Regions from separate parts of the Phyllobacterium sp. GQ127 genome, predicted to be linked through region 2. Evidence: riboswitches for the same ligand, from Rfam matches in the RefSeq annotation. Region 2 holds a riboswitch; each other region holds the start of a gene.

Region 1 (2,198 bases), on a different contig from region 2:
AATGTTGGCGATATCGCCCGCAAGATCGTTGAAGAACATCTCGATATCTGCCTGAATGCCGGCATCAACCATGAAGGCATCAATGCTGAAGTGGCAAAAGGCCAGTGGGAATTCCAGATTTTCGGAAAAGGTTCCAAGAAGGCTGCCGATGAGGTCTGGATTGCACGCTATCTCCTGCAGCGCCTGACTGAGAAATACGGCATCGATATCGAATATCATTGCAAGCCGCTCGGCGATACTGATTGGAATGGTTCGGGCATGCATGCCAACTTCTCCACCACCTATATGCGTGAAGTCGGCGGCAAGGATTACTTCGAAAAGGTCATGGCGGCATTTGAGCAGAATTGCGCTGCCCATATCGCCGTATATGGACCGGACAATCATATGCGCCTTACCGGCAAGCATGAAACCCAGTCGATCCACCAGTTCAGCTACGGCATTGCTGATCGCGGTGCATCAATCCGCGTTCCGCACAGCTTTGTAAACAATGGCTATCGCGGTTATCTTGAAGATCGCCGTCCGAATTCGCAGGGCGACCCCTACCAGATCGCGTCGCAAATCCTGCGGACAATTTCTGAAGTGCCGGAAGATGCGGAAGAAGTTCTCGCCGCTTGATCTTGTTTGAATAGTTTGGAATGGCGCGGGCACCAGCCTGCGCCATTTTCTATTGGTGATACGCCGCATTCAGCCGTTTACCGGTTTCCCCCCGATAAATTTACGCCTGCCCTGTTGACCTCAATAGGTGGGCTGGGTTCTTATAAGAGTGTTCCGGTTCTCCCCGTGCTGCAAAGCCGGGAGCTAAGAGGGAAGCCGGTGAAGTGATATTCACCAATGCCGGCGCTGCCCCCGCAACTGTAAACAGCGAGTTGCTGTCGCTTGAATTCGTTCAGGCAAAAGGTCACTGGGATTTCCCGGGAAGGCCAGACAGCAATACTGACCTGTGAGCCAGGAGACCTGCCGAAACATGATGAACGTCCACGGGCGGGGTGTCCCGGTGTGTCGCTTGCAATGGTTTGCCGCAGGCTGACTATCTGCAATCTTCGCGCTTGACCCTTGTCCCCAACAATCGGGGTTAAGCATGATACTCGGCGCCAATACAAATCAATATAGCAACCCACAATCGGTCAACGCGGCAACTGTGCCGGAAGACGTGTTTTTTGCCTGGCTGCTCTCCCGGCCTCGCGGCACCAATATCGTTGCAGCTGCAAGCCAGGAGATTATAAAGCTTGAGGCCTATGCCGGAAAACATGTGGGGGCAAAACGCCTCCACGAACTGTTCTGTGCTTTGATCGAAGAGAGTCAAAGGTCGGAACTATCGTCGGCCTCGCGTGTGCCCCAGTGAAACGCAAAGTGCTCATCATCGGAATTGGCGCGGGCAACCCAGACTACGTGACCATACAGGCAGTCAATGCGCTCAATCAGGTGGATGTATTTTTCATTCCGGATAAGGGTGCCGAGAAAGAGCAGCTATCGCGTATCCGCCGGGAAATTTGCGAGCGGTTCATTACCGACCCAAACTATCGCATGGTGGATTTTGAAACACCGCTGCGCCAGAAGCCTTCCTCGACCTATCGTGCGAGTGTCAATGACTGGCATGATAAGGTGGAGGCAACCTATGAGCATCTGCTGATGGAGGAACTGGGCGATGATGAATGCGGCGCATTCCTCGTCTGGGGTGATCCATCGCTTTATGACAGCACGATCCGCATTCTCGACAGACTGAACGCAAAGGGCAATTTCGAACTGGACTATGATGTCATTCCCGGCATTACCAGCATTCAGGCGCTCACGGCAAAGCATAAGGTTGTGCTCAATCGAATCGGCGAGTCCATTACGATAACCACCGGGCGCAAGCTTGCCGAAGGTTTTCCGAACAATTCGGAAAGCGTGATTGTGATGCTCGATGGCGAGGGCGCGTTCAAGGCAATTGATGAAGATGTCGATATTTATTGGGGTGCTTACATAGGAACGGAAGACGAGATTCTCATGTCCGGCAAGCTGCGCGATGTCGTTGACGATATTGAGCGGTTGCGAAATGTTGCGCGCACGCAAAAGGGCTGGATCATGGATACATATTTGCTGAAAAGGTCATATGACGAGATTGGAGAATAGCTGCGATTATAACCGGGGGCGTTTTGGACCTACGCCTTTAAATCGCGTCGGTAGAGCAGCCCCGGTTGCCGCCATCAATAGGTGAC
Region 2 (2,198 bases):
CGCGTGTCGCGCGGTACTGGCCATTTTCATCGATACGGAACACGCTCGGAAGACCTGCGGCTTCGCATTTGTCCCAATGCGCCACGATTTCCGGATCATCCTTTGAGCCTTGTATGCCCGTCACGCTTGGTGCCTCAGGAAACGTCTTACAGAGTTCCGGATGATTGGCGGCGCAATGATAGCATTCGCGGTTGTTTTCCCACACCAGCTTCCAATTGCCCTTCTCCACGATCGAGCTTTGAAAGGCGACTTTGGTTTCGCTGAGGCGATGCGGTGCAAGATAAGGATCGATCATGGCACGCGTAGCGGCAAAATCCGGCGCAATCGGCGCAAGGCAGATGAAGATATAGCCGCCAACGCTTTCGCAATGCACCGTCTTCAGGCTGTGCTGGCTGGCATCGAAATCGTCGCCCATCTGGCGCGCGAATAATAGACGGCCATCCAGTTCATAAGTCCACTGATGATAGGGGCAAACAAGCTTCGCCGAGGTGCCCCGTTCAGAAGCACAAACGCGCGACCCGCGATGGCGGCATGAATTATGAAACGCGCGTATTTTCTTCTCGCGGTCCCGGACGATAACGACCGGATAATCGCCAATCTGCACGGTAAAATAATTGCCCGGTCGCGCCACTTCGCAATCATGACCGATAAACAGCCAGTCGCGGTAGAAGATATTTTCCATATCCAACCGGAAATACTCCGGATCATTGTAGAAAGCCTGCTCAAGGCCATAACCAGGTTTCCGGTGTTTCAGGTTCCGGAGTAGTTCACTATGTGCGTCCATGTCGTGTCCTCGCCATCTCATTTGCGAAAGAACTGACTGGTGGTGACGGAGAAGACCGTCCGTATGGCTGCCCATACAAAACAATGCTCCTTGATCGCCCACCGCGATCAGTCGGTGTTATCGCTTGCGGCTGGTTTCCGGGCTCTGGAGTTGCTCTTGCGAGCCTCACGGCGCCTTCCCGGAACCATGCTCCAGTGGCTATTTTGCCGCGTTTCACTCCACTACCGTTGCGGGGGCAGCGCCGGGATTAAACCGGCTTCCCAATTCTCCACCTTCCCTAGAAAGCGGCACCTCAAGTAGCCTGATAAAAGCATCCGGATGATAAAAAGAATAGGTGCGGAAACGACATCGCATTTACACAAGACGACACGACCGAAAAAACAGAAAATGCCGCCACTCCGGCACGTCAGAATGGCGGCACAATACCCTTTCCATGTCAGCAATGAATATCACCAGAGACGGCGATGGTTCATTTACCGGGCGGAAAGGCTTTAAAGACCGTGATGCAAATACTGCTTGATCGATTCCGGTTTCATCTCAATTGAAAAGCCCGGCAGCGAGGGTGGCATATAGGCCGCATCCTGAATGTTGCAGGGATCAACAAAATGCTCGTGCAGATGATCGACATACTCGATAACCCTGCCCTCTTTCGTCCCTGAAACGGCGATATAATCAATCATTGACAGATGCTGGACATATTCACACAGACCAACACCGCCCGCATGCGGCCAGACTGGCAGCTCATACTTTGCGGCGATAAGCAGCACCGCCAGCACTTCGTTCAGTCCACCCATGCGGCAACTATCGATCTGCACGACATCGATAGCGCCTTCGGCGATGAACTGTTTGAACATGATGCGGTTCTGACACATCTCACCGGTCGCGACTTTCACCGGATGGATAGCCTGCCGAATTTTGCGATGGCCCGCAACGTCGTCGGGGCTCGTTGGCTCTTCAATGAAGAACGGCTTGACGAAGGCAAGCTTGTTCACCCAATCAATGGCTTCATTCACTTCCCAGACCTGATTGGCATCGATCATGAGAATGCGGTCAGGGCCGATCACTTCGCGCGCGATGGTAAGACGTCGGATATCATCTTCGAGATCGCGGCCGACTTTCATCTTAATGTGGTTGAAGCCCGCATCCACGGCCTCCTGACAAAGGCGACGGAGCTTTTCATCGGAATAGCCCAGCCAGCCTGCCGATGTCGTATAGCAGGGATACCCATCTGCTTTTAGCGTTTCAATACGTTCTTTCTTACCGACCTCTGCTCTACGCAGAATTTCCAGCGCCTCTTCAGGCGTCAGCACGTCCGTAAGATAGCGGAAGTCCACGATTTTGACGATCTCTTCCGGCGTCATTTCACCGACCAGTTGCCAGACAGGCTTCTTCGCTTCCTTGGCCAGCAAATCCC
Region 3 (2,198 bases), on a different contig from region 2:
ATCGGCTTGTTCACGCTTAAAAAACTTATTCTGCCATTTATTTTAGCACGTACTGAATCTGCACCTTAAACGGGCTGGCAAAATGGACGACACAACCAAATCCAAGAGAGGGGTAACATAATTTGCATTAGGCTTGCTGCGTGGTTCGACGGGGCTCACCATGAGGGAGGTTATTATTTGCAGGAAGTTACTTCCTGCAAGGTTATCGACCAATGTGCAATCAAACCACATTCCTCATGGTGAGCCCCGTCGAACCACGCAGAAACTCAATGCCAACAAAGGGTAGCTGCTGATTATCACCCTGGAATTGAAAAAGACCCGGACGAGCTGGACACTCACTATCCGGATCTCCATTCATTAAACCAGAAAACGGGAGGTGGGCGAAAGCCTCCCTCTCACTCCTGAGGGAAACATAGCATTCTTCTATTTTTTCCAAGTGCTATCTCTTTTACCCCATTTCATTTTCACTTCGGTTCAACTACTAATCATCGTGATGGTTTCTCCGGCTAGACAATGCTGGAGATGAAAAGGGAACACGGTGAGGCGTACCCAAAAGGGACCGAAACCGTGGCTGCCCCCGCAACTGTAAGCGGTGAGCGACGCCTGATGATGCCACTGATCGCAAGATCGGGAAGGTAAGGCTTTGCCAAGACCCGTGAGCCAGGAGACCTGCCATCATAATTGAAATTCGAACCGGACGGGGTGTGCCGGGAGCGATGCGATGACCTCTGTCCGCATTAGCGGCACCCGAATGCTTTGAATAGCTTCCGGTTCATCGTCTGCGTTCTCTGTCCTCCCCTTGAAAGTTGGCAGGTATGAACGTTTCGCGCATCGTCACTTCGACCCAGCATCATATTATCTACCCTCTCAAACAATCGGCATTGACGATTGTTATAACATTACGCTATCTCCTACCCATGTCGAAGTCCTCAGAATATTTCCACGGCATGGGAGCGCGCCCGTGAGCCATATACAGCTTGATGCAACAGCCGTGAGCTATAAAACCGGAACCCATATTTTGGTTGATGCTGCGTCGGTCGGCATAAGATGTGGCGCAAGGCTCGCTATTATCGGGCCGAATGGCGCTGGAAAATCCACCTTGCTGCGCATGCTGGCCGGGCTGCTGCCACCGACGTCCGGCGGAATAAGCTTCAACGGCAAAATTATCGGTACAATGTCGCCGCTTGAGCGGGCCCGGCAATTTGCCTTTGTCGGCCAGGCCGATGCCCCCGATCAACAGCTTCTTGTCGAGGATTATGTATCTCTTGGCCGCATTCCCCATCTGGGCGTCTTCACACGCACGGTCGACCGGGAAATCGTCGAAGATTCCATGGAGCGCGCGCGGATCAGCCATTTCCGCCGTCGTGCATTGGGTTCATTGTCAGGCGGCGAACGGCAGCGCATGCAATTGGCGCGCGCCCTCGCCCAGCAACCGGCCATCCTGTTTCTTGATGAACCGACCAATCACCTCGATCCAAAGGCGCGCAGCGAACTGCTCCTGCTCGTTGCCGGACTTAATGTCACGACCATTGCCGTTCTGCATGATTTGCCGCTTGTTGCGCCCTTTGCAACCCATGTAGCAGTCATGCACAGCGCTCAGCTTGTAGCGTCAGGCACGCCCGACGAAACGCTGACCCCGCGCATTGTCAGCGATGTATTTGACCTTGATGTGCTGCGCCTCAGGCACCCATCCCGCCAGCGCGACCTTATGGTGTTTGAAGCACCCGAACCGATCCATGACGCCCATTCTCATTCACGGAGCATTTGATGAAAAAATCCCTTTTTGCCCTCGCATTTACTCTTCTGTCTGCGCCTGCCTTTGCTTTCCCTGTAACCGTCGATAGTTGCGGCAAACCTTTGACCTTCGACGCCGCTCCCAAACGTGTCGTCGTCAACGATATCAACATGAGCGAAATGGCTTTCGCGCTTGGCCTGCAATCTTCAATGGTTGGCGTGACCGGAATCACCGGCTGGTACAAGCTCGATGATGCCTTCATCAAGCAGCAGGGTTCCATTCCGGAACTTGCACCAAAAAATCCGACACTCGAGAATATTATCGCCGTGCAGCCTGATTTCTTCTTTGCCGGATGGAATTACGGCATGCGCATCGGCGGCGAAGTTACCCCCGATACACTTGCGCCCTATGGAATCAAAACCCTCGAACTGACCGAGAGCTGCGTCCATCTCGATAAAAACCG
Region 4 (2,198 bases), 430 kb from region 2:
CCCTGCAGATGCAGGTTTGGTCATTATTCCGGGCTCCAAATCCACCATTGGTGACCTTCAACGGTTCCGTGAAAATGGCTGGGACCGCGATCTTGATCTGCACAGGCGCAGAGGTGGTCATATTATCGGCATTTGTGGCGGCTTCCAGATGCTGGGTAAAACAGTATCTGACCCCCAAGGGATTGAAGGAAATATCAGGGAAATCAGAGGTCTTGGTTATCTCGATATTGATACAGTTATGGAGCCGGAGAAGACCGTGCGCAATGTCCAAGCCCATTCATTGCAGTTTGACATACCGTTGAAGGGCTATGAGATTCACCTTGGTCGAACGACTGGCCCCGATTGCATCCGGCCAGCCGTGAATATTGATGGCATAGCGGATGGTGCAATATCCGCTGACGGCAAAGTATTCGGTACCTATATGCACGGGCTTTTCAACGCGGACGCATTCCGGGCAGCATTTTTAAAGTCCATGGGAATATCTGCGGGCGCTCTCGATTATCACGCTGGTGTAGATGCGGCGCTTGACTCCATTGCAGCGCAATTGGAGTCAGTTCTGGATATCGAGGCATTGTTTGCGCTTAAACGTGTCTGACGGCGTAGGCAGCGATCAAGGTGTCGCAGATTCGTTTGACTTTTAGAGCGCTTGGTGAATAACGTTCAGCAGATGATTGGTTCCCGCATTGGCCAAAGGCCAGGGATCAAAAGGGAATGCGACGGTCGTACCCATTAGGGCGATCCCACCGCAGCCGACCCCGCGACTGTAGAGCGGTTAGGATATATGCCATGCTGAACGCGAAAGCGGACGGCAGTCACTGGGAAACCGGGAAGGCGGCATTTATCTTGCGACCCGCGAGCCAGGAGACCTGCCAATCACAGGGTAATAGTGCCCAAAACCGAGGGGGATTTTCCCTTCTGGCCCTGCACGGAGGTTGTTATGGCTACTGTTCGTACTTCTAATACGATTTCTCTCCCACTCGCATCGCGTCTGACGACGGCTGTTGTGTCATTGCTTCTCGGCGTGTTTATTATTTATGGCGTCGGTCTTTCACATTCTGAAACGCTGCATGACACAGCACACGACACCCGCCATTCATATGGATTTCCTTGCCATTGAGTCTTTGAAAGCTGAAATGCTGATTCAGCTATCGACCCTTAAGCATTGAAATAATGATGGTTTGTTTGGTCCGGGGCCTTTGCAGGTGCCCGGCGTCTCGCTTTTGGAATTGGGGAGTGGACTCCATGTTGGTCAAATATTTGCTGGCTACAATCATAGCCGGTCTGTTTGCCGGAATAATTCTAACACCGGCCATGTATGTAAAAAATGTACCGCTGATATTGCATGCGGAAGAGTATGAAAGTGCGGGCGGCGGAGGTCATTCCCATGATACGCCTGCCTCTGCGAGCGAATCTGCGGCGGTTACTCCGCACGAACATGCGGAAGAGGCGGGTCCCGAGCTGCCATTTGGACGTCTCGGTAATACGTTGTTGATCAATCTGGTGGCTGGAGCAGGCTTTGCGTTGATCACTGGTGCTGCGGCGCTTTTCCTCGGTCGGCGCATTACCCTTCAGAACGGAATCTATTGGGGGCTTGCAGGATTTTTCATCTTCAATTTTGCACCGGCGTTCAGCCTTGCCCCTGAATTGCCTGCTATGCCTGCAGCGGATCTGGCCATGCGGCAGACCTGGTGGCTGATAACTGTCATTCTGACGGCGGGCGGCGTGTATCTGATCGTACTGCGTGAGCAGATTTGGGCTAAGCTTCTTGGTGTTATATTGATTGTCGCTCCCCATATTTATGGCGCACCGGAAGCAGAAGATCTGACATCAGCGGTGCCTCCGACACTTGCCTCGGAGTTTGCCGTCTCAGCACTGGCAACCAATCTCTTCTTCTGGGTTGTACTTGGTACTGCACTGGGCTGGGCAATTCAGAATTATGCTTCATCGGAGCTTGAGCAGTAATGCAACCGCTGGAACGCGAAATTACCTTTATTCTTGGAGGCGCGCGTTCCGGCAAATCGTCCTTTGCCGAAGGTCTGATCGAATCATCCGGGTGGGATGCTATTTATCTTGCCACCGGCAGAGCGTGGGACGATGAAATGTCCGAGCGAATTGGGCATCATAGAGCGCGGCGCGGATCCCGATGGATTACAGTTGAAGAACCAATTGATCTGGCCGGAAAACTGGAAAGTCTTGCT

The links. A riboswitch is a leader RNA that binds a small molecule or an ion and turns the genes downstream of it on or off. The one in region 2 is predicted to bind cobalamin.
Region 1: linked by a shared signal. The riboswitch ahead of AC6CHM_RS12995 (hypothetical protein) and the one ahead of AC6CHM_RS07705 (aromatic ring-hydroxylating oxygenase subunit alpha) in region 2 are both predicted to bind cobalamin.
Region 3: linked by a shared signal. The riboswitch ahead of AC6CHM_RS11450 (ABC transporter ATP-binding protein) and the one ahead of AC6CHM_RS07705 (aromatic ring-hydroxylating oxygenase subunit alpha) in region 2 are both predicted to bind cobalamin.
Region 4: linked by a shared signal. The riboswitch ahead of AC6CHM_RS05585 (CbtB domain-containing protein) and the one ahead of AC6CHM_RS07705 (aromatic ring-hydroxylating oxygenase subunit alpha) in region 2 are both predicted to bind cobalamin.

The regions. Positions count from the first base shown of each region.
Region 1 is NZ_JCAXDZ010000003.1:202,484-204,681, reverse strand. It holds gene AC6CHM_RS13000 (glutamine synthetase beta-grasp domain-containing protein) at 1-615, shown strand, start outside; cobalamin riboswitch at 753-976, shown strand; gene AC6CHM_RS12995 (hypothetical protein) at 1,079-1,342, shown strand; gene cobF (precorrin-6A synthase (deacetylating)) at 1,339-2,112, shown strand.
Region 2 is NZ_JCAXDZ010000001.1:1,512,560-1,514,757, forward strand. It holds gene AC6CHM_RS07705 (aromatic ring-hydroxylating oxygenase subunit alpha) at 1-784, opposite strand, end outside; cobalamin riboswitch at 896-1,094, opposite strand; gene AC6CHM_RS07710 (L-fuconate dehydratase) at 1,276-2,198, opposite strand, start outside.
Region 3 is NZ_JCAXDZ010000002.1:643,887-646,084, reverse strand. It holds cobalamin riboswitch at 478-691, shown strand; gene AC6CHM_RS11450 (ABC transporter ATP-binding protein) at 962-1,768, shown strand; gene AC6CHM_RS11445 (ABC transporter substrate-binding protein) at 1,768-2,198, shown strand, end outside.
Region 4 is NZ_JCAXDZ010000001.1:1,081,903-1,084,100, reverse strand. It holds gene AC6CHM_RS05590 (cobyric acid synthase) at 1-595, shown strand, start outside; cobalamin riboswitch at 656-888, shown strand; gene AC6CHM_RS05585 (CbtB domain-containing protein) at 938-1,117, shown strand; gene AC6CHM_RS05580 (CbtA family protein) at 1,243-1,962, shown strand; gene cobU (bifunctional adenosylcobinamide kinase/adenosylcobinamide-phosphate guanylyltransferase) at 1,962-2,198, shown strand, end outside.